Regions from separate parts of the Orrella marina genome, predicted to be linked through region 1. Evidence: predicted binding sites of a transcription regulator. Region 1 holds the regulator's gene; each other region holds the start of a gene.
What was found. Region 1 encodes sigma-54, which starts transcription at its own class of promoters, with help from an activator protein. Its sites were predicted from a motif close to TGGCANGNAANCTGCTTT; they were not measured.
Positions count from the first base shown of each region.

Region 2: mdoH (glucans biosynthesis glucosyltransferase MdoH) is a predicted target of sigma-54. The motif match lies at 920-937, and genes of this name have one in related genera.
Region 3: glnA (type I glutamate--ammonia ligase) is a predicted target of sigma-54. The motif match lies at 1,842-1,859, and genes of this name have one in related genera.

Region 1 covers NZ_CP028901.1:3,262,575-3,268,904, forward strand. The annotation lists gene DBV39_RS14890 (DUF3429 domain-containing protein) at 34-495, opposite strand; gene DBV39_RS14895 (ferritin-like domain-containing protein) at 558-1,388, shown strand; gene leuA (2-isopropylmalate synthase) at 1,389-3,101, opposite strand; gene DBV39_RS14905 (hypothetical protein) at 3,593-4,273, opposite strand; gene rpoN (RNA polymerase factor sigma-54) at 4,289-5,716, shown strand; gene DBV39_RS14915 (hypothetical protein) at 5,827-6,330, opposite strand, start outside.
Region 2 covers NZ_CP028901.1:2,666,406-2,672,735, reverse strand. The annotation lists gene DBV39_RS12120 (zinc-dependent alcohol dehydrogenase) at 1-754, opposite strand, end outside; gene mdoH (glucans biosynthesis glucosyltransferase MdoH) at 1,018-2,787, shown strand; gene DBV39_RS12110 (glucan ABC transporter ATP-binding protein/ permease) at 2,787-4,589, shown strand; gene DBV39_RS12105 (class I SAM-dependent methyltransferase) at 4,636-5,493, shown strand; gene DBV39_RS12100 (AsmA family protein) at 5,524-6,330, shown strand, end outside.
Region 3 covers NZ_CP028901.1:1,248,165-1,254,494, reverse strand. The annotation lists gene rdgB (RdgB/HAM1 family non-canonical purine NTP pyrophosphatase) at 1-179, shown strand, start outside; gene hemW (radical SAM family heme chaperone HemW) at 355-1,563, shown strand; gene glnA (type I glutamate--ammonia ligase) at 2,002-3,414, shown strand; gene glnL (nitrogen regulation protein NR(II)) at 3,457-4,509, shown strand; gene ntrC (nitrogen regulation protein NR(I)) at 4,506-6,086, shown strand; gene DBV39_RS05545 (ABC transporter ATP-binding protein) at 6,077-6,330, opposite strand, start outside.

The DNA of each region.
Region 1 (6,330 bases):
ACTTGCTTGATGACTTTCATGGTTAATGAGAATTCAGACCAGCAACCACCAGGCACAGACTAATGCTCCCAGGACACCGAGGGTAAGAATTGTGCGCAATTTGATCACCCAGACCGGAATGCCAAGTCTGCCGAACATGGTGATATCCAGTAGCCACTGAATCGCAAACCCTGCCATCAGAATCAGCAACCCGATGTCTGCCGGCATGATGGGAGCCGCAGCGACCCAGCCGATCAACGCCGGCACGACACTCCAGCAGAACATGGCGCTTCTCGGTGCATTGGGTAGCGTGACGGCCAGTCCCCACCAGATCGCGCCTACAAACGATAGAATCACCGCACCGTACGTGTTCAGGATGAACAACGAAATCACGGGAGCGAAATCGAGTTCAGCGAGCGGTGAAAGCGCCAGCGCCCAGAACGGGACCAGGCCGCCGAGCCCAGTCACCAGCGCCGCAACTGGAATCCGGGATTCAGAGGTTTCAGACAACGACATTACATGCTCTCCACAGCGAATTCAAAATGTAGCTTTGACGAGAAACAGACAGGTCAGATCATATGTCATCGAAAGCAGTCACCATCGGTTTACAGACTGAAGTATTAAGGGAATCCAGGGCTCAAGCCTTGCACGCACTGTTGACGTCAGACGTTGTCCTCAAGTGTCAGCTGACCCAACAGATCGGAGACGGGAGCGCAATTGATAGTGGTGCGGTCTACGAACCCGACGCAGTCTTGCCCGGAAGACCTGCAGTGCCTGAGCTCGTCAGTCCGGCAAGGCTGAAGCACCGCGGTGTCCAGACCGTTGAAGGTCGGGCGGTGATGCTGCATGCAATCGCCCACATCGAGTTCAATGCGATCAATCTGGCGCTGGATATTGTTTGGCGATTCTCTGGACTGCCTGACGCTTTTTACAGAGACTGGTTGCGCGTTGCGCGTGAAGAAGCTTCACACTTTACGATGTTGCGACAACACCTGCTGTCACTGGGATATGACTATGGTGACTTCCCCGCCCACGATGGGCTATGGGAGATGGCTGTCAAGACATCGGATGATCTGCTGGGGCGATTGGCGATGGTTCCCAGAACGCTTGAAGCAAGAGGGCTGGATGCATCTCCGCCGATTCGTCAGAAGCTTTACCAGGCGGGTGATCTGCGTGGTGCCGAGATTCTTGATGTGATTCTGCGCGAAGAGATCGGTCATGTCGCGATCGGCAACCGCTGGTATCACTGGTGCTGTGAGCAACGAGGGCTGGACAGTGAGCAGGCAGAACAGGTTCTACGACAGAAATACTCGGCCCCCAGAGTACGGGGGCCGTTCAACCTGCAGGCTCGTCGCGAAGCCGGCTTTGATGAGGCTGAGCTATCGCGACTGGTTCAGCAAGACACCTGATCAGGCGGTCGTGCTGGTTGTGCTGGCCTCCACAGCCTCCATGCCGTTTTCCTGAATGTAACGGTTCACTGCGCTGAGAACGGCTTTGAACGAAGCAGTCACGATATCGACATCTACGCCGACACCGAATCCTGGCAGCGAGTCACCGATCTTGACTTCTACATAGCAGGCCGCCCGCGTTTCTGTCCCAGTCCCGATGGCATGCTCGTGGTAGTCCACAATCCGTACGGGCAGGCTCAGGCTGTTGACGAAGGCCGAAATTGCCCCGTCGCCTTGTCCGCTCAGGGATTGACGCTGGCCGTTGACATCGAATTCTGCATCAATCGAAAAGTGTTGTCCTTGCGCAGCAGATGGATCACCTGTGATGCGATGTTTGATCAGCTTCCAGGGGCTGCTCTTGCCCAGATACTCCTTGAAGAACAGGCTGTATACATCGTCGGATGTGACTTCACGGCCTGTCTCGTCGGTTACGCGCTGGATGGCCCGACTGAACTCGATCTGCAGGCGGCGAGGCAACACCAGCCCGTGCTCTTGCTCGAGCAGATAGGACACACCACCCTTGCCTGACTGGCTGTTTACGCGAATGACTGCGTCGTACGTACGGCCAAGGTCAGCCGGATCGATCGGCAGATAGGGAACCTCCCATACTGCGTCTGGCTTTTGCTGGGCCAGTCCTTTCTTGATCGCATCCTGGTGTGACCCGGAAAATGCTGTAAACACCAAGTCCCCGACATAGGGGTGACGCGGATGAACAGGCAACTGGTTACAGTACTCGACGCAACGGCGCACTTCGTCAATGTCCGAGAAGTCGAGCCCGGGATGGATTCCCTGTGTGTAGAGGTTAAGCGCTAACGTGACGAGATCCACGTTGCCGGTACGCTCACCGTTCCCGAAAAGGCATCCCTCGACCCTGTCCGCACCAGCCATCATGGCCAGTTCGGCTGCAGCCACGGCTGTGCCGCGATCATTGTGAGGGTGGACGCTGATGACGATGCTGTCACGCTTGTTCAGGCGTGTGTGCATGAATTCCACCTGGTCCGCGTACATGTTCGGCGTTGTCGCCTCTACAGTGGCTGGCAGGTTGAACACAATCTTCTTTTGCGGGGTGGGTTTCCACACCTCGGTTACCGCGTTGCAGACGTCCAGGGCAAACTCAGGCTCGGTGGTGCTGAACACTTCAGGCGAATACTCGTAGTACCAGTCGGTCTCTGGATGCTTGGCCATGTTTTCCATCACCCAGCGAGTGCCGTCAACGGCGACTTGTTTGACCTCGTCGCGGGACATGTTGAACACAATTTTGCGAAACGCCGGGGCGCAGGCGTTGTAGAGGTGGATCATGGCCTTCTTGGCGCCAGCCGCGGCTTCGACCGTGCGTTCGATCAGCTCTGGACGTGACTGGGTAAGGGCAATGATGGTGACGTCTTCAGGGATCCTGTTTTCGTCAACGAGCTTGCGCACGAAGTCGAAGTCTGTCTGCGAAGCCGACGGAAAGCCGACCTCGATCTCCTTGAGGCCAGTCTTGATCAGCATCTCGAAAAAGCGCAGCTTGCGCTCGACGCTCATGGGCTCGATCAGGGACTGGTTGCCATCACGCAAGTCGGTGCTCATCCAGACTGGAGGATGAGTGATGCGCTTGCTTGGCCAGGTTCGCTCAGAAAAGTCTTTTGTGAACGGCTTGAAGGGAATGTATTTCTTGGATGGGTCGGTCAACATGGAATCCTCTCTCGCCCCGATCGGCGGGGCCAACTGGCAACGATTTAAATGTGAATGGTTTTGAACTGGAGTGTGCCCGCGAGCGCACGAATCGTGCATCACCGCACAGGTGTGGCACTAGGCTGCCGGACTTGCCACGGGGCACTAGGCCCGGCAACCGATCGCTAGTAGTAGGGATAGGGAGTTGGTGGCGAGGGTTGCCGAAGACATGGCGTCCCGTGCGCTGGTCGAAGCACACTGACGAGCAAAAGCCGACAGCGTTGCTGCCTGTGCAATCATCTCGCGAGGACCCATTGAGGTATTCATGTCTATAGCAAAACATATTCTGAGGAAAAATGCAAGTTTGATCGGGTCATTGACCCGAGCTTGCTGCCCGTTTGCGGGTCTCAGGCCACATCGTGTTCGGACGTGCGGGTCGGATCCACGACACCAGTCAGAACCTTCATCTCCCGACCATGACTGGAACGGGAATCAGATGATGGCGATCTCGCTTACAAGCTGGGTTCGCTGCGTGTCCTGGGCTCAGCACGGATCGTCGGTGGGTCCTTGCGCTCGCCGCTTTCTGTTGCACGCGAGTCGATAACGGGCTCTGGCCGAGTCTGTGGTGTGTCAGCGTCGCGCATGTTGAACGAGGGTGGCTTGCTTGCAGAAGCCAGCGCAAGCGCCTGTGCCTGTGCCATCGCAAGTTTGCGTACCCGCCCCGAACCAAGCTGCTGACGCGTGGTGATCAGATCGCCGACCGTGACCGGGTCCGCGCTCTCGTCCCAGACCCAGCGAAGTACCTGGATGCCTTCCACCGAGAGTGTGTTTGCGAGTCTCTGTACATCTGCAACGGGCACCAGGACGGTTCGGGAACGTTTCTGGCTGTTGATCAGCCAGGTGCGCGTGACTGAAAGTACAATCAGACTCAGAATGGCGACCACACCCCACCAAAGGTATGGGTTGATATCGGTCATGATCCTGACGAACTCAGGTCCCAGGGACTTTAGACCGTCGTAGCGAATCATCCCGCCCAGCCGCAATATTTGCTGGGCAATCCAGACCCAGATGATGACGACTGCAGCGATGACACCCGCCTGTAACAGGCGGGTGGGCAGCAGAAGTTTTCTGATGGTGGTGCTCAGGGACCGGGTATCGTCCCGGCTTGTGGTCGATCGGCTATTTGTTTGCATCGGATTAATTCACTAATGAGTCGTCAGTCTCTCGAGCTTCGCATGGGTCAGCATTTGACGCTGACCCCCGCATTGCAGCAGTCTATACGATTGTTGCAACTTTCTACGCTCGATCTTGAACTTGAGGTGGCACGGGCCCTTGCAGAGAACCCTCTGCTTGACACGCCGGAGCCGTCTGAAGCCGCAGATACCGGAACGGACGGCAATGACATACCCGTGCAGACCATTGAGGCCGAACCATCGCCACAAACGGCAGCCGAGACGCCCGCAGGCGGTTTGCGACGTGAGCGCGATGATGAGCAACTCGAACGACCTGAGTCTGCGGGTGAGATATCCTTGCGCGAGCACTTGTTACAACAACTGGGGACGACCCATGTCAGCGAACGCGATGCCGCGCTGGTGTCGTTGCTGATCGACGATCTGAACGATGACGGCATGATGGAGTCCTCATTGCCAGAAGTGCTGTCCATGCTGGATCCGCAAACCGGTGTTGAACTGGATGAGCTTGCTGCTGCGCTGCGGCTGCTTCAGTCCTTCGATCCGCCGGGTGTTGGTGCACGGGATTTGTCCGAGTGTCTGCTGCTGCAACTGGAACAACCGGATCTCGCCGTGTTGCCGGTGTTCGCCGATGAACAGGTGCTTGCGCTGGGCCGGGAGATTTGCCAGCATCACCTTGACACGCTGGCAACGGGTAATCTTGGCCGTTTGCGCGAACAGCTTGACTGCCCTGCTGACTTGTTGCAACAAGCCTGTACAGGCATACGGCGCCTGAACCCCCGTCCCGCAAGCCAGTGGACACGTCCAGCCGCTGATTTTGCTGTGCCCGATGTGATTGCGCGACGAACTGCCAAGGGGTGGCAGATCCAGCTCAATGAGTCAGTGGTTCCTAAATTGTGTATCAACGAAGTCTATGCCCAGGCGCTTGGCTCAGCCCGAAGCGGTGAGCACACTGCCTTGCACGGGCAGTTGCAGGAAGCAAGATGGCTGATTCGCAACGTGTCGCAGCGATTCGAGACAATCATGCGAGTTTCTCAGGCGATTGCCGACCACCAGCAAGCGTTCTTTGATGAGGGATGGGGAGCCATTCGTCCCCTGACGTTGCGAGAAATTTCTGGAGAACTAGGGTTGCATGAGTCGACGGTTTCCAGAGCGACTACTCAGAAGTTCATGCTGACACCGTTTGGGACGGTGGAGCTCAAGCGATTTTTTGGGGGCGGATTAAGTACCGAGGGTCGGGAGGCTACATCCTCGACGGCTGTCCAGAGCAGAATCAAAGGGTTCATTCAGTCCGAGGATCGTGCCAAACCTCTTTCGGATGCACAGTTGGTCAAACTGCTTGAGGAGCAGGGCATCACGATTGCCCGGCGGACCGTGGCGAAGTATCGGGAACAGATGCGTATTCCGACGGCATCACTGCGTAAGTCCCAGGCATCGATTGTCTGAGCAAGGAAGGCGGTAGGTGACACCGGTCCAGACGTCGTAACAAGGCCGTGACGGCCTCACGACGGGAACGACAGGGGTCAGAGAGCTTGCAAGGTGAGTGACCCGCCTTGTCAGGCACCACCGCCAGAGGGACCAAAACCCTGCTGGGCCGGGCAGTGGCGGTAACGTCCCCAGGCATTGTTCGGCCCACAAAACCGCTGGCGAGCCTGCTCGATACATCCCGGCCGACTGAAAAAGCCAACCGAGTCGCAGGCACGGATTGCCTCATCAAGTGCTTGCTGCCAGTTGCCAGGAGCCGAGCCACCCTGTGTGTTGCCGCTTCCCCCCTGCTGTCTGGCAATGTCTCCGACCCGATCATTCGCGGAAGATCCACCGCCGCCCTGCGTGACGTCTAAGGTCGCAATGTCTGAAGAACCGTCACTGAGTCCGGCACCCGCTTGATTGAGCACATCAGCGATAGTGAAACTCTGACTGCCGATCGCCAGTGACACCATCGGATCGAGGTTCGAGTCAAACAGAGAGACAGCCTGAATTTCCCACATTGGCTGAATCCGGTTCTGTGGAACGCCGAGCGTGCCGTCAGTTAGCGGCTGCGGCGCAATGCCGGCAAGGGG
Region 2 (6,330 bases), 600 kb from region 1:
GCCCAAGTGCAACGGGAACCGTTTGGTCGCCGTACCAGCTTAGTTCGACGACGCTTGCCTCGTTTCCGGCAAGCGCCAGCGCGCTGGATAGTCCGGCTGCAGTCGCGCTGGCGTGAAACACGACGTCGCAATTGTCCGTTCCCTCCGTGGTCTCGCAGTAGTTGAGCCCAAGTTGCTTGCAAACGCTGGCCCGACTCGGCTGCGGGTCTATAACAGTGACTTGCGCACCGGGCAGGTCGCGGCACAAATAAGCGACCAGCAATCCAATCAGTCCTGCGCCTACGACAGCGATGCGATCAGATGCACACGGCTTGCCCGTCCAGACCGCGTTCAGTGCTGTTTCCATGTTCGCCGCGAGTACCGCACGCTTGGGACTGACCGAAGGTGGCACCGGAACGAGTGCTGACGACTGATGACGTAACAGGGTCTGGTGGGGGCTAAGTGAGAATACGTACTGGCCGAGCAGGTACGAAGGGCCCTGGATAACCTGTCCCACGTGGCAATAACCATACCGGACCGGAAACGGAAACTTGCCGCCCATGAAAGGAGCCTGCATACGCTCATACTCGGATGCGGGGACCCGGCCATGAAAGATCAGGGACTCGGTTCCGCGACTGATTGCGCTGTAGACGGCGCGCACAAGACATGTCTGCTCACCCGGATCCTCTGGATTCTCCAGATCTTCTGTCCGTATCTCAGCCTGTCCTGGACTGACGTACCAGATTGCCCTGGTTTGGCGCGGTGTGGTTTGCACGCAATAAACCCATATTCGGTTGCGGAATACTGTTCCGCTGGCTGAGGGCGCTGCCCTATACTGATCAAAGCAATTCAATTATAGGGTGCAACAAACTGTCACAGTGCAGGTCGCGCAACGCGGTTCTGCAGGGCGTTTGGTGAATTCGTGCCCGATTGGGTGAGCTTGAATGGAAGCTGCCATGTCTCGCGATCTTGTTTGACTGTCGCACTCGAAAGCCTGCCCGAGCGGTTTGACTCCTGCCTTTACTTTCCGGATCTTCAATGATGACGCGTCGTCGTGTCCTGTTCGTTTCGCTTGTCCTGCTGACCGTCCTTTCTCTGGTCTGGCTGATGATCACGGTTTTACCGGCCGGTCCCTCGGCTTCCTGGTTTCATTGGGTGATCGTGGTTGCGTTTGCATGTGTTCTGCCGTGGACAGTGATTGGCTTCTGGAACGCCTCAATCGGTTTGCTGATAGACCTGTTGAGTCGCAACCCGCTTCGCGTTGTCAACGCTGGTGCTGCCCAGACGCCGGAGGACCTTCCACTGACCGAGTCAACAGCCTTGTTGCTTTGTATCCGCAACGAGGTGCCGGATCGTCTTGTCAGAAACCTGCAGGCGATGATCTCGAGTCTGGGCAAGAGTCCTTACCACAACAAGTTCCATGTGTACGTATTGAGCGACACCACTGACGTCGCCGTGGCCGCAATGGAGCAAAGGATGTTCGGGGTGCTGGCCGACCAGTGGGCTGGAAAGATTTCCGTAACTTACCGCAGGCGGGATAATAATCGCGCATACAAGGCGGGCAATATTGAAGACTTCTGCGATCGCTGGGGGCATTTGCATACGTTCGCCCTCGTGCTGGACGCTGACAGTCTGATGGATGCCAGCGCAATCGAAAGACTGGTCCGTGTCATGACAGCCAACCCTCAGATCGGCATCTTGCAGGGACTGGTTGTCGGTTTGCCGTCCAGGAGTGCGTTTACGCGCCTGTTTCAATTTGGTATGCGACTCGGTATGCGCTCCTATACGCTCGGAAGCGCCTGGTGGCAGGGAGATTGTGGACCGTACTGGGGGCACAATGCGGTCCTGCGCATCAAACCGTTTTCTGAGGGATGCCGGCTTCCTGTCCTGGCTGATCGCCACGGCAAGTCATCCTACATACTGAGTCATGATCAGGTCGAGGCAGTTCTGATGCGGCGAGCGGGATATGAGGTCCGCGTATTTCCGCTAGAGGATCAGAGTTACGAAGAGAACCCGCCAACGCTGGTTGAGTTTATTCAGCGAGATCTTCGGTGGTGCGCTGGCAACATGCAATATGTGCACCTGTTGTCGATGACGGGGCTCAAATTCACGAGCCGGGTACAGTTGCTGCTTGCCATTCTCATGTTCGCGGGGGCGCCAGCCTGGATCGTTTTGCTGAGCATGGTCTCCTGGACGCTCGGTACAGATTCTTCGCTACTGGAGCAGATTGATCTGACGCATGCGGGTGTCCTGTTGTTGGCAGTCATGACTATGATGCTGTTGCCTCAACTGGCCAGTGCTATTGGTGTACTGGTCCGGCCGAGTTCTCGCAAGGCGTTTGGTGGCGCGATTCGTTTCGTCACAGGATTGCTATTGCAGATTCTGTTTGCTTTGATGGTCACCCCGATTCTGTGGGTGTCCCAGAGCGTGTTTCTGTTTGGGCTTCTGGCTGGCAAGCGGATTACCTGGGCATCACAGAATCGCGAGGCACACAGGATTGACTGGCTGGATGCAATCAGGAGTTTCGGATTTCATACGCTCGTGGGTGTGGTGATGGCATGGCCTGTATTCGACATGGGGGCGGGCGCCATTCTGATTGCCAGCCTGTTCATGGGCGGACTCTGGTTAGCCATTCCGCTGGCCGTACTGACTTCTCGACCGAAACTTGGGGAATGGCTGGTTCGCCATCGCCTGCTGTGTCTGCCTGAGGAGACCAGGCCGCCACGACTACTTGAAGAGATCGCCCGCAGCATGGCCGTGATCAGCACGCTGCCAGGCCCGAATCATGTTGCCCCCGAGAGCAGGTGATGGCACAAAGACGCACTTCGGGTTTTGTGCAGATTTATCTTCGAGTATTGCGCTTGCTGGGCAGTCAGCGACAGACGGCTGCCAGGCTGATTGGTGCCAACCTGCTCGTGGTTGTGGCAACGCTATCCGAGCCCATTTTGTTTGGCAAAGTGATTGATGCTCTGAGCCGGGCGGCGGGGCAAGTTGACCAGACATCCAGTGGTTTGCCGTCCGCTCTCTGGCAACAGCTTTATCCGTTACTGGGTGCCTGGGTGTTGGTCGGTCTGATCGCGATCATGGCGGGCGCCAGTGTCGCGCTGTTTGCGGATCGTTTGGCACACCGGCGGCGACACGAAGTGTTGCGCGACTATTTCGAACATGTTCTGCAATTACCGGTTCATCACCGTGATGCCCGTCATTCAGGGCGTTTGCTCAAGATCATGTTGCAGGGGACTGATTCAATCGGGGCCTTGTTACTGGGGTTCTTCAGAGATTACTTCGGTGCATTCTCCGCAGCCATCGTGCTGGTACCAGTTGCGCTGTATTTGAACTGGCGGATGGGGATGCTGCTCCTGGTTCTTGGTGCGGTGTTTATCGCTCTGACTCGTCTGATCCTGAGGCGTACCGAATCAATGCAGCGTTCGGTTGAGGGCCATCATTCAAATCTGGCCGAATTTGCGGCTGATACGCTGGGCAATGTGACCCTGGTTCAGAGTTTTGGGCGAATCCAGGCGGAAGTCAGCAGCCTGCGTCAACTCAGCGAGCAGGTGATCAGTGCCCAGTTTCCGGTGCTTTGGTGGTGGGCGATCGTCACGGTTCTGGTCCGGGCCGCCACAACCTTGACGGTGCTGGCTATGTTGATCATTGGCCTGTTCCTGTTCTCTCGTGGTCTTGCTACGGTTGGCGAGATCGTCACGTTCATCGGGTTCTCCGGGGTGATCATCTCTCGTCTTGAACAGACTGTCAGCTTTGCAAACCGGCTTTCAATGGAAGCACCAAAACTGGTCGAGTTTTTCGAGGTGCTGGACAGCCAGCCGGGTGTTGCAGAAGCGGAGAATGCAAGGGATCCTGGGCGGCTTTCTGGAGCGATCAAATTTGATCAGGTCACGTTCAGTTACGACGGACGACGAAGTGCCTTGCGCGCGTTCAATCTGAGTATCGAGCCGGGTCAGACGGTTGCGCTGGTGGGGCTCTCTGGCGCAGGGAAGTCGACTGCCATGTCACTGGTCTATAGACTGTTCGACCCGCAGCAAGGGCGAGTGCTGATCGATGGTCTGGACATTCGGGATATGACCTTGACCGGCCTACGACGAAATCTCGGTGTAGTCTCGCAGGAGGCACTGTTGTTTAATCGGTCGATCGCCGAGAACCTGATGGTGGGTGACCCGAATGCAGATCCAGAGCAGCTCAGAGTGGCAGCCAGCCAGGCCCACGCACTCGATTTCATTGAACGGATGCCCGCCCAGTTTGATGCGCTCGCCGGGGAAAGAGGGCGACATCTGTCGGGCGGTGAGCGTCAGCGCCTGGCAATTGCACGAGTCTTGCTGAAGAATCCACCCATCCTGCTACTTGATGAGGCGACCAGTGCACTGGATGCGGTAACCGAGGCCAGCGTGCAGGAGGCGATTGAACGTGCCAGGCAAGGACGCACCACCCTTGTCATTGCTCACAGGCTTGCAACCGTCAGGCGTGCAGACCGGATTGTCGTACTGGATGATGGCGAGATCGTCGAATCAGGTACATTTGAGGAACTGGCTCGGGCTAAAGGTGCTTTTGCGCAGATGGTTGACAGACAGTTTGGTCGTTCCAGTCTGGCACAGTAGTGATCGAATCAGTGGCAACACGACATAATGCTTAAGGGTGAGGGACATGACGGGTTTTTCTTCGGGCTGGCTGGGATTGAGGGAGCCAATAGACCATGCCAGCCGGAGTGTGGCTGTCAGGAATGCCATGCTTGGCGAATTGCGCCGCGTTCATGGCCGCTCGCTCAGCCGGCTAAATGTGGTGGATATCGGTTGTGGCACGGGGTCGAATCTGCGGGCCGTGGCGCCTCTGCTGGGGCGCGAGCAGTCGTGGCGGCTCGTTGACAATGACCCGATCCTGCTGGAGGCCGCGCGGCACGCGATCAGCGGTTGGGCCGATATGGTCTTGGAGGATACAACCTCCTCACTGACTGTTCGCAAAGGAGTATGCGAAATTCAGGTCGCGTTCGTGGCGGCGGATCTGGCAGAGAATGTTGAAGCAGTGCAAGGCATGTTCGAGGCTGATCTGTTGACAGCCTCGGCGTTGTTTGATCTGGTTTCGGCCTCGTGGCTCACGACATTTTGTGAGCGTCTTTCCTGCCCGCTGTATACGGTTCTGACTTATGACGGGCGCATGCAATGGACGCCGGTGCATCCCCTGGATGTGGAGGTTGTCGAGGCGTTCAATGCGCACCAGTTGACCGACAAGGGGTTTGGGCCAGCTGCTGGCTGGCAGGCTGTCTCGATTCTCGAGCAACAACTCACCCGCAAAGGCATGGTAGTGGTAAAAGGCGACAGTACATGGCATCTTGAAGCAGGTGACGCGCGTTTGCATCATCAGTTGCTGCAAGGCGTGGCTGCTGCCGCGGGCAAGATGCACCAGCTTGGAATGCCGGATATCAATGACTGGCTGGCCTTTCGGCTGGATAGCACGTCCGGATCGATCGGACATCTGGATCTATTTGCGGCGGGGCAGTCCTCATAAACAGGCTGTCCTGTCAAAGCGCAGGAGAATATGACGAAGTGGCTATTGAGTCTGCTAGGTGGAGTCATCCTGTTGGCTCTGGGTGCATGTTTGCTGGTGCTTGTCACCATCAAAACATCCACCGGGGCTGGCTGGATGCTGGAGCGCGCGTTGCGCGCCACAGTTGATCCTGACATTGAAGTGCGTGGGTCGGTCGACGTTGATCTGCTTCCCATGATGACTGTTCGGGCTTCTGGTCTGGTTGCGCCAGCGAATCTCGGACGTGTTCCACAAGCCTGTCTGGCCGACACAGGGGTGAAAGAGGACCCTGTTCACATCGGAGCTCAGAGGGTGGAGTGGGTGCTGGATTGGCAATCGCTCTTTACAGGAAAGATTTTGTTTCCGGTGGTGCAGTTGGATGAACTCAGAATCATGCAGGGTTTGCCTCGGGGCGATCAGGCAACAGGCGACCAGGAAGGCTTGTTAAAGAGCCTGCAAGGGTGGCTGGCCAGCCGCGATACAGGCTGGATGTCACAGCACGCTGAACTACAGGTTGACGAACTGACGATCAATGGACTGACGTGGCAACAATGTGACGCATCGCGTGGCCTGGAGATGCTGGTGCAGGCTAGAAAAGCCGCGGGAGCTTTCAATTTGAAAGCTCGGTCTGACGCTGATGATGAGGCGAGTCTGGGGCTGACCTATGCGACAGGTCAGGTCCGCTTCGAGTCGGATGATCTGTCGGTTGGTGAGTCATTCCTGAATGCGGGTCTGTCGCGATGGCTCAGAGAAAGCAACTATCTAGATGGTGATGCCCTGCAGGTGGAAACGGTGCGCGGCCAGTGGGAGCTCGAATCG
Region 3 (6,330 bases), 2.0 Mb from region 1:
CCAGGGGCCAGAATGGGTTTGGCTATGATCCGCATTTCTGGCTGCCGGCGCGGCAGATGACCGTTGCGCAGCTTGATCCAGAGGTCAAGAACCGGATCAGCCACCGTGCCATGGCAACCGATGACCTGATCGCCCAAACGCAGACACTCGGTTTGATTGAGCCAGTTACCCCGCGCTGACAGCCAGGTGGTGACTCCCGGCCCCTGGGGGGGGTCAGCACCCGCAACGTTGCGGACAGGGTCATTCGGACCGAATTTCAGCACCATGATCCAGTACCCTATGCTGGTATCAGCATCAGTTGCTGGTGATTGTTTTTCAGGAGGGCAGGTGGCCCAACCGCATCGCATCATTCCCATCGTTGAGGCCTCCCGGATTCAGACATCCGGAGACCGTTCTGTCGTCTGGAAGGGTTTGCAGACGCTTCCGCCGCTGACTTTGTATATTCATGTGCCCTGGTGCGTGCGGAAATGTCCTTACTGTGACTTCAACTCGCATGAGGCTCCTGCTGATCTGCCTGAGGCCGACTATCTTGCAGCCCTCACCGCCGATCTCGAGCAGGCGCTGCCTCACATCTGGGGACGCCAGATTCACGCAGTTTTTTTCGGGGGAGGGACCCCGAGTCTGCTCTCCGAACAAACCATGGATCAGATTCTTTCCATGGTGCGCGCGCGAGTGGCATTGTGGGCCGATGCCGAGATCACGATTGAGGCCAACCCTGGTGCAGCAGAGATTGACCGGTTCAAAGGTTACGCTGCGAGCGGCATTAATCGCATCTCGCTGGGTATCCAGTCGCTTGATGACGCACAACTGATCGCGCTTGGCCGCATTCATGATGTTAGTCAGGCGCTTGCGGCGATCGAAATGGCTCGCTCGAGTTTTGGGAGGGTCAATCTTGACTTGATGTATGGTCTGCCTGGTCAGAGTGCAGAGCAGTGGTGCCAGACTTTGCGGCAGATCCGGCAGTTTGACACCGAGCACCTCAGTCTTTATCAGCTGACTCTTGAGCCGCAGACCGTGTTCGCGAAGTATCCGCCAGTACTACCTGACGAGGATGTGATCGACCAGATGGAGTCGGTGATCCAGGAGGAGATCGTTGCACAAGGCTGGGACCGTTACGAAGTTTCGGCGTATGCCAAACCAGGGGCTACCAGTCGCCACAACATGAATTACTGGACGTTCGGGGATTATCTGGGCATCGGACCGGGTGCGCACAGCAAGATTTCGTTTCCGGACCGGATTGTGCGTGAGGCGCGTACGCGCAGCCCGCTTCAGTGGATGCAGCGAGCCGTGCAGTGGGATGGCTCGCATATACCAGAGTCGGTTTCGATAGCCGAAGCCGAGTTGCCCTTTGAGTTTATGCTCAATGCGTTGCGTTTGCGCGAAGGGGTTTCGTCCAGTCTGTTCGAGCAGCGCACCGGTATGCCCCTGCACCAGATTCATCCACAGATCCAGAAGGCAATTGACAAGGGGCTTCTGGCACCTTGGGCTGACCGCATCGTGGCGAGTCCGCTTGGGTGGCGTCATCTCAACACGCTACAGTCCCAGTTTCTATCAGAGAGTTGATCTGCCAGTACAGTGGATCGTGCGCTGCATTGCAAAGATTCATGACTTGTCGCAAGGAAGATCATCTCTGGCCATCTCGGGCTGCGCGCAACTGGGCGACGTCAAGTGAGTGATGCGAATAGATGACGCCAGGAATGGGTGCAAACACGGAGGACAGCTACCAGACGGGCGATATCGATCTAAGTGTTTGCACTCAAACAGTGCCATAAATGGTGCACAAAGCACTTGTCTGGTGCATTATGCTGGTTTGATCGTGCGCGCTTCGGGTGCGTTCAAGTTGGCACGGAAGTTGCTTGATGTGTTTCAAGCATCAAAACGAGTCATCAACAAATCACCTGACTTGCATTGAGCAGCAGAATGAGAGGTCTCTCAGAAGAACCGCTCGTTCCTGATTTTAAAGTTAATTTTTACACTGAACCTGTCATCACCGGAGTCAACATGAGCACCACTGAAGACGTTTTGAAATTGATCGCTGATAACGACGTCAAGTTTGTCGACTTGCGTTTCACCGACACACTTGGCAAGGAACAGCACGTTTCCATTCCCGCTAAACTGGTCGATGCTGACAAGCTGGAATCCGGACAGGCTTTTGATGGATCTTCAATTGCCGGCTGGAAGGGCATCGAAGCGTCAGACATGTTGCTGATGCCCGATCCTGCAACAGCCCACATGGACCCCTTCCGTGAGGAGTCCACACTGATCCTGACGTGTGACGTGCTTGAGCCGTCTGACATGAAGGGATACGACCGTGATCCACGTTCGCTCGCCAAACGTGCGGAAGCCTATCTGAAATCGAGTGGACTTGGCGATACGGCCTACTTTGGTCCCGAGCCTGAGTTCTTCGTGTTTGACGGCGTGTCCTGGGACGACGACATGTCGGGCTGCTTCGTAAAAATTCACTCGGAAGAGGGTTCGTGGAGCCGTGGCAAGGACATGGATGGCGCCAACATGGGCCACCGTCCCAAGGTTAAAGGCGGTTACTTCCCGGTTCCCCCGGTTGATACCTTCCAGGACATGCGTTCGGAAATGTGTCTGCTGCTCGAAGAGCAGGGCGTGCCAGTGGAAGTCCACCACCACGAAGTGGCCGGCGCAGGACAGTCTGAAATTGGTACGGTCTTCAACACACTGTTGCGTCGCGCTGACTGGAACCAGATTTTGAAGTACACGGTTCACAATGTGGCCCACGCGTACGGCAAGACGGCAACCTTCATGCCCAAGCCTGTCGTTGGTGACAACGGGTCCGGCATGCACGTTCACCAGTCAATCTGGAAAGATGGTCAGAACCTGTTTGCAGGTAATGGGTACGCCGGTCTGTCCGAATTCGCGCTGTATTACATCGGCGGCATCATCAAGCATGCCCGTGCTCTGAATGCCATCACCAACCCGGGTACGAACTCGTACAAGCGTCTGGTTCCTCACTTCGAAGCACCGGTCAAACTGGCTTACTCAGCCCGTAACCGTTCCGCATCTATCCGGATTCCTTACGTCGGCAACCCCAAGGCGCGCCGGATCGAGGCCCGCTTCCCGGATCCTCTGGCCAACCCGTATCTCGCATTCTCTGCTCTGATGATGGCTGGTCTTGATGGGGTGCAGAACAAGATCCATCCTGGCGATCCAGCGGACAAGAACCTGTACGACCTGGCGCCTGAAGAAGATGCAAAGATCCCGACCGTATGCAGTTCGCTCGAGCAGGCACTCGAGGCGCTCGACAGCGATCGCGAGTTCCTCACCCGTGGCGGCGTGTTCAGCAACGAAATGCTTGATGCATACATCGAGCTGAAGATGCAGGAGGTTACTCGCATGCGTGTGACTGCCCATCCGGTTGAGTTCGACATGTACTACAGCCTGTGATTGACTTTGTATAAGGGGTCGGGCCACCCCGGCCCGACAACCATGAAAGTTGCTGAAATACTGAATCTGCTCTCGACAACAGTGTTGTTGCTGGACCGCGATGGCGTGGTGTCCCATGCCAACGCGGCTTCCGAAGACTTGTTTGGACGGTCAAGACGTCAGATCGAAGGGCAGATGGCGATTGCGCTCTTTGACGAAGACCTTGCGCTGGCCCAGTCAGTGCATCACGCCTGTGAAGGCTCGCTAGAAGGTATGCGGCAGGTCGTGAAGATGCACCGTAACGGGGTTTCTTCCGAAGTGTCTGTTACCACCATGAGTCTGGTTCATCAGCCCTGGGTGGCAATCATGGAAGTCACCGATCTGGAGCATCGTCTCATCGTGGATCGCACGCAGCGTCTGGCCGACGAAATCGCGGCCCAGCGTGAATTGCTGAGAAATCTTGCCCACGAAGTCAAGAATCCACTTGGTGGGTTGCGTGGTGCGGCGCAGTTGCTTGAATCCGAATTGCCCGACGAGCGTCTGACAGAGTACACACGGGTGATTATTTCCGAGGCTGATCGCCTTCAGGGACTGGTCGATAGACTGACAGCACCTGGCAATACGCCCTTGCATAAAGAACACATCAATATCCACGAGGTGTGCGAGCGGGTGTGTTCACTGGTAGCAGCCGAGTTTCCCGGTATTCATCTGATACGGGATTACGACGCGTCGATGCCCGATGTTTATGCTGATCCGGCCCGTCTGGTGCAGGCGCTTTTGAATGTGGTGCGAAATGCAGCGCAGATTCTTGCCCAGCACCCCGAGGTTCAGGATGCGAGGATTCAGGTCAGAACACGGATTGCCCGGCAGGTCCTGATGCATCGTCGACAGCACCGTCTGGCTGCTCAGATTTCCGTGATCGACAACGGTCCTGGCGTTTCGGATGCGGTGCGGGAACGGATATTCCATCCGCTGGTCACGGACCGGCAGGGGGGCACAGGCCTGGGGTTGAGCCTGGCTCAGGATCTGCTGCAACAGCACGATGGTTTGATCGAATTCGATTCGAGGCCAGGCCGCACAGAATTTAAATTGTTGTTACCACTGGAGCTCTCATGAAACCCGTATGGATCGTAGACGATGATCAAGCCATTCGCTGGGTGCTCGAGAAGGCGCTGACCCGTGCTGGAATCGAGACGGTCAGTTTCTCTAGTGCGCAGGAAGTGCAGACCGCGCTGCATGATGATGTCCCGGCAGCACTTGTGTCAGATATCCGGATGCCAGGTAAGGATGGACTGGCGCTCCTGAAAGACGTCAAGCGGGCTCATCCCGCACTGCCTGTCATCATCATGACCGCGTTTGGTGATCTGGATAGCACCGTCTCGGCGTTCCAGGGAGGTGCTTTTGACTATCTCCCCAAGCCCTTCGATGTAAACGAAGCTGTATCGCTTATCAGCCGGGCCATTCAGGAGTCCAGCCAGGCAGAGCCAGGTGCCCAGGACGCTGGAACAACTGACGGGGCCGGCGAGTCTTCGCCCAAAGCGATGCTGACTCAGTCAGCGTCACCTGCGATGCAGGAGGTGTTTCGGGCCATTGGGCGACTGGCCCAGTCCAACGTCACAGTGTTGATTACGGGTGAGTCGGGCAGTGGTAAAGAATTGGTGGCAAGGGCCTTGCACCAGCATGGTATGCGTTCAAAGGGACCGTTTGTAGCGCTTAATACGGCAGCGATTCCTCGTGATCTGCTTGAGGCCGAATTGTTTGGTCACGAGCGCGGGGCGTTTACCGGAGCCAACACTACCCGTCGTGGCCGTTTTGAAGAGGCCAGTGGCGGCACCTTGTTTCTGGATGAGATCGGGGACATGCCGTTTGAACTGCAGACACGGTTGTTGCGTGTGTTGTCAGATGGTACGTTTTACCGGGTTGGCGGGTCGCAGCCTGTGCGTGCGGACGTTCGCATCGTGGCAGCGACTCACCAGCCCCTGGAAGAGCGTGTGCGTGAAGGCAAGTTCCGGGAAGATCTGTTTCACCGTCTGAACGTGATTCGTCTGCGTCTTCCGCCTTTACGAGAAAGACGTGAAGATATTGAGCAGCTTGCCAGACACTTTCTGGCAGTCAGTGCCAACACGCTGGGTGTGCCAGTGAAGAGGCTCTCGGACGCGGCGCTTGATGCACTCAAACAATTTGATTTTCCGGGGAACGTCAGACAACTGGAAAACTTTTGTCACTGGTTAACAGTGATGGCTCCCGGTCAGACGATTAATCTGGATGATCTGCCACCGGAGATTCACACCCCCAGCATGCTGGTGAGCGATTCCCCTGTTGCAGTTTCAATGGATGCCCAGGCCCCTGTGCCTGAGTCGATGACGCCCGGGCGATGGACTGACCGGCTTGTGCGCGACGCCACTGAGCGCCTGATGAAGGCTGAGCCCGATCTCTGGGGGTCCTTGACCAACGAATTCGAACGGGCAATTCTGCAAGCTGCACTGGATGTCTGCCGAGGTCGCAGGGTTGAGGCAGCGGCGCGCCTGGGGATGGGGCGTAACACGATCACACGCAAACTGCGCGAGCTTGGCATGGATCAATCGTCTCTGGATCAACCGATACAGTCTCCAGGGGCCATTGGTGATCGGGCTGAAGAGCCTGACGATTCACACCGGGCTGCCAGGGAATCGGCGACCGCTGATCATTCCTGATCGTCTCTGATCGTTTCTACCGGTTTGCCGCGAAGGCGTGCTGCCGCACGCTTCTCGGCGAGCACCTCGCGGTGCAAAATATCACTCACATACGAGTTGACCGGGTGATCGTACAGGATGGCAGGCGAAGCCCACTGTTGTAGTTTGCCCTTTGCCATGACGCCGATCTGGTCTGCAAGCGCGAAGGCTTCATCATGATTATGCGTCACGAGCAGCGCAGTGTGGCCTGTCTGTTTGAGGATGT